2 regions of the Arthrobacter stackebrandtii genome follow, and region 1 is predicted to be linked to the other one. Evidence: riboswitches for the same ligand, from Rfam matches in the RefSeq annotation. Region 1 holds a riboswitch; the other holds the start of a gene.
The links. A riboswitch is a leader RNA that binds a small molecule or an ion and turns the genes downstream of it on or off. The one in region 1 is predicted to bind S-adenosylmethionine.

Region 1 (2,383 bases):
CGCCCACTCCTTGCGCGGCTCCTCCACCTCGTCGAGGCGCGCAATCCGGGACTCCATCTGCCGCACTTTCTGTGCCTGCTTTTCGGAGGACTCGCTGCTGGCCTTGCGGCGGATCTTGTCATTGTCGGGAGCCTTCTTCATGGCGTTGCGCACGCCCTGCGAGCTCCATTCGCGCTGCACCCGGGCCCGCCCCACGAGGTCGGCCTTCTTCTCGGCGAACTCGTCGTAGGCCTCGCGGGCATGGCGCTTGGCAATGGCACGCTCCTCCAGGAAGGAGTCGTAGCCGCCGTCGTACACGGCCACCTTGTTCTGCGCCAGGTCCAGCTCCACGACGGAGGTGATGGTGCGGGCCAGGAACTCGCGGTCGTGCGAGACCAGCACGACGCCGCCGCGCAACCCCTTCACGAATTCCTCCAGCCGAGCCAGCCCGGCCAGGTCAAGATCGTTGGTGGGTTCGTCCAGAAGCACGACGTCGAAGCGGCTCAGCAGGAGCGCGGCCAGCGCCACCCGGGCGGCCTGCCCGCCGGAGAGCCCGGTCATGGACGCGTCCGGGCTCAGGTCAAGGCCCAACTCTGCCAGTGTTGCGGGGATGCGTTCATCGAGGTCGGCGGCACCACAAGCCAGCCAGTGGTCCAGGGCTGCGGCGTAGCGGTCGTCGTCCGCGGAGTTGCCGGACCCCAGCGCCTCGGCTGAGGACTCCATGTCAACGGTGGCCTGGGTGCAGCCGGTGCGGCGGCCAATGTAGGCGGCGATGGACTCGCCCTCGACCCGCTCATGCTCCTGTGGCAGCCAGCCGACAAACGCATCCTGGGGCGCCGTGCTCACGGTGCCGCCCTGAGGTGTGGCGGCTCCGGCCAGAAGGCTCAAAAGTGTTGACTTGCCGGCACCGTTGGCACCGACCACTCCGATCACGTCGCCGGGTGCAACCGTGAAGGAGAGGTTGGAGAAAAGGGTGCGGTGGGCGTGGCCGCCGGAAAGGTCCTTGGCCACAAGTGTTGCGCTCATGGATCCATCTTAAGTTGCTTCGCGGATGGCGCAGGACGGGCGTGGCGTGCGTCTCCCACATCCGGGGCGTCGGGCGGCGGGGAGGCGAGTGCCGGCGTCGTGCATGGAATGTTGCTGCATGTGACGGCGGCCTTGGGGCCGGCACAGCTGCTCGGGCAGACTGGTGGGCAGAATCAAGAGTTCCAGCCACAGGCCCTGGCCGGCTGGGCGGCAACCCTCCACACCATAGTGGGGTGCCCCAGGTGAGGATTCGACGCCCGGCAACCGCTGCGGCGTAAGTATGGCGGGGTGAACGGCGCCCGCAAAAACCGAAGGAACATCATGACTGAAACAGCACTTGTTGACGATGCGGCACAGCGTTCGGCGCGGCTGCTCGAGGCGGGCACGGCGTGGAGCCGGCGGATTGCCGCAAACCCGGGAAGCGCGCAGCTGACGTACAAGGCCGCGGGCGTGGGGGTGGGCTCGGTGGCCACGAGGATCAGCGCCGGCAAGCACCAATTCACGGTGGATGAGCCCGCCGCGCTGGCCGGCGACGACACGGCCGCGAGCCCCGTGGAATACGCGCTCGGGGCCATCATTGCCTGCCAGGTAGTGGTGTACCGGCTCTACGCGGAACTGCTGGGGATTCAGGTGGACGACATCCAGGTGGATGCCGAGGGTGACCTGGACGTGCGGGGACTGTTCGGGATTGATGAGTCGGTCCGGCCGGGATTCAGCGACATCCGCCTGGCAGTGCGAATTTCCGGCCCGGAATCACAGGAGAGCTATGAGGAGCTGGGGCGGTTTGTTGAGGCCCGGTGCCCCGTGCAGGACCTGTTCAGCAACGCCACGCCCGTCAGCGCGGTGGTGACGAAGGGCTGACGTCGCCGGACGCATCCGCTCCAAAAATCGACAACGCAGTTGTTGGACCAAAAATGGCGGAATCGGTCCATCAACTGCGTTGTCGAAATTGGGGTGGGGCGTGCGTGGCTCCCGGTACGGGTTAGTGCGCCGGTGCCAGCTCCCGCCCTTCGCCGGTGGCGCCGGCTGCGTGGGCCAGCAGTTCCGCCTGCAGCCCGGGCCGGTCGTAGGAGCCGGTGAAGATCGGCGTCCCCGGTTCGAACGCGGCGCCCCCGGCGAGGGATCCGCCGTCGACAGCGTCAAAACCGAGGTGCTCCACGAAGCCGAGCACCAGGTCGCGCGTCTGCCCGTCGTCGGAGGTGACGGCCAGGGCGCGGCGGTCCGGTGCGCCGGCGGGCCGGGCGTCCAGCTCGAGCTCGTGGTAGCCGATGTGGTTCAGTGACTTGGCCAGCCGGGCGCCGGGGATGTGTGCGTGCACCATCTCGGAGCTTGACGGCGCGGCCTCCAGCTCGGGCATGTCGCCGTTCGTGTCGCGCCA
Region 2 (2,383 bases), 570 kb from region 1:
CACAGCCCCACCCTGCTGACGCACTTCAGCCGGGTCTGCATGCCGGATACACCCATTCCATACGCCCAAGAACTCGAATATGCTGTGTTGCCAACGGCCACACGCATTGAGGCCGCGGTCCGAAAGGCGGTTGCCGCATGAGTGAAGTCCTGTTCCCGATGATGACAGGGGATGGCTCCGAGCCCGGCGTCCTGGCCACCTGGTACGTGGCCGACGGGGAAGTGGTTGCGGAAAAGCACCTGCTCGCCGAGGTTGCCATAGACAAGGTCGACGCCGAGATTTACGCCCCCGTTTCCGGCACCGTCCGGCTTCGGGTGGCCGAGGGTGACGAGGTGGCCCAGGGCGCTGTCATCGCCGTGATCGAGCCCTGACTCCTCCAAGCGGCCGGCCGGCCCACGAAGAACACCTGCCGCATGCGGCAGGTGTTCTTCGTGTCCGTGTCATGGGACGGCCCAGGTAATATGAGCTTGTGATTACCGGATCGGCCTCGCGCCACGCACGGATTGGCAAGCCGGCGGGCTCCTGAACCGCGCCCGTTCCGGCCGCGCCCGAAGCCGGGCACCTCCTTCGCACCGCTGAACCCAGCCCCGCCCGCGGCGAACCGCGCCGCACGGCGGGCGACACCACCCAGCGAAGGAGAAAACACCATGCCAGCAACTTTCAACCACACCATCATCGCGGCCACTGACCGGACTGCCTCGGCCCGCTTCTACTGCGACATCCTGGAAGCCGAGCCCGCACAGTCCTGGGGCCCGTTCACCAACATCACCCTGGCCGAGGGGGTCATGCTCCAGTTTGCCGAGCCGCCGGTTCAGATCCAGATGCAGCACTACGCCTTTCTGGTGGACGACGCGCACTTTGACCGCGCGCTCAACCGCTTCAAGGAGGCCGGCATCGAATACTGGGCCGACCCGCAGATGGCGCGCGCAGCCGAGACGAACACCGAGCACGGCGGCCGCGGCGTCTACTTCAGGGACCCTGCCGGGCACGGCCTGGAACTCATCACGCAGCCGTACTTTTAGAAGCGGGGCGGGTGCTTAGTAGGCTTCCAGCTTGAATCCAATGCCGCGCCCGGCGCGCACCCCGGTCTGCGCAACTGTGATCACCAGGGTGCTGATCTCCGGAATCCAGCGTGCCGGCAGGACCGCCTGGCCCAGGGCGGAGACCAGCAGGGCCGGGTCCGGCGACCAGAAGGCGCGGTGCCCGTTCGGGGTCAGGAAGGTGACGGCGCCGAGGTTGACGTCAACGGCGGGCAGCACCGAAATCCCGCGCGTGTGGGCGGCGGCGGGGCGGGTGGAGGGGGCGACAACGGAAAATGACATGGCCTGAACCTTCTCTTGCTCTTGCCTGCGGAGGTCCCCGCCGGCCGCTTCCTCATCCGAACCACCCGTGAAGCATGGGGTTGGCGTGCGGCCAGTCGGAGCTTGGCGCCGCATCTCTTGAAGCTGGTCCCACTGTACGTCCTTTAAGCGCGACGGCGGCGGGTTCCGAAATATATTACGGAACCCGCCGCCGTCGACCATTAATAAACGGCACCAAAAAACGCCGGGAATCCTTGAAGAATTGCGGATTCCCGGCGTTTTCTGCGGGCCGGATGCTGGGGGCCAGATTACTTCGCCAGGGCGGGGGCTTCCTCGTCCGGGTTGGAGTCGGTGGCGGCTGCAGCCAGGCGGTCGTCCCAGGCCTTGCGGATGTGCGCCGGTGTGGGCGGGGTCAGCAGGGACACCACCACGTAGACGATCAGCGAGGATGCCAGGCCGAAGTAGATCGGCTCGTTGGCGTAGATGCCGTCGGCGCTGGGGATGGCGCCGGTGGCGTACAGGATCAGCGAGGCGATCGTGACAATGCAGCCCACGGCCATGGACCAGGCGGCGCCGAGGCCGGTTCCGCGCTTCCAGACCAGGCCGCCGATGATGGCCACCAGGAGGCCGCCGACGAGGATGTCATAGGCGATGGTCAGGGCAAACACGACGTCGTTGAGCACGATCGAGATGGCGACCACGGCAATGCCAAGGACCAGGACGTACCAGCGGTTGGCGTTGACGTCGTGCTCGGGGTTGGAGGTGTCGGAGGTGTCGATCTTCTTGCCGAACCAGCTGGCCACGAACGGGACGACGTCCTTGCGGGCCACGGTGGCGGCGGCGATCAGGGCGCCGGAGGCGGTGGACATCATGGCGGCCACGGCGGCGGCCATTACGATGCCGCCGATGCCCATGGGCAGCAGGTAGGTTGCGACCTCGGCGTAGACGGCGTCCTTGCCAAGGTTTGCCACGTCAATGGTGGGCAGCGCGACGGCGGCTGCCATGCCGATCAGGGCGCCGGCGATGCCGTACAGGACGCAGTAGATGCCGGCCGAGGCGCCGCCCCACCGTGCCACCTGCGG

Region 2: linked by a shared signal. The riboswitch ahead of JOF48_RS03255 (hypothetical protein) and the one ahead of JOF48_RS05620 (OsmC family protein) in region 1 are both predicted to bind S-adenosylmethionine.

What each region holds. Positions count from the first base shown of each region.
Region 1 is NZ_JAGIOI010000001.1:1,352,762-1,355,144, reverse strand. Features, by position in the region: gene JOF48_RS05625 (ABC-F family ATP-binding cassette domain-containing protein) at 1-1,005, opposite strand, end outside; SAM riboswitch class IV at 1,177-1,292, shown strand; gene JOF48_RS05620 (OsmC family protein) at 1,327-1,866, shown strand; gene JOF48_RS05615 (NADPH-dependent F420 reductase) at 1,988-2,383, opposite strand, start outside.
Region 2 is NZ_JAGIOI010000001.1:787,537-789,919, reverse strand. Features, by position in the region: gene JOF48_RS03270 (alpha-ketoacid dehydrogenase subunit beta) at 1-141, shown strand, start outside; gene JOF48_RS03265 (biotin/lipoyl-containing protein) at 138-371, shown strand; gene JOF48_RS03260 (VOC family protein) at 648-1,022, shown strand; gene JOF48_RS03255 (hypothetical protein) at 1,038-1,322, opposite strand; SAM riboswitch class IV at 1,335-1,445, opposite strand; gene JOF48_RS03250 (sodium:solute symporter family protein) at 1,610-2,383, opposite strand, start outside.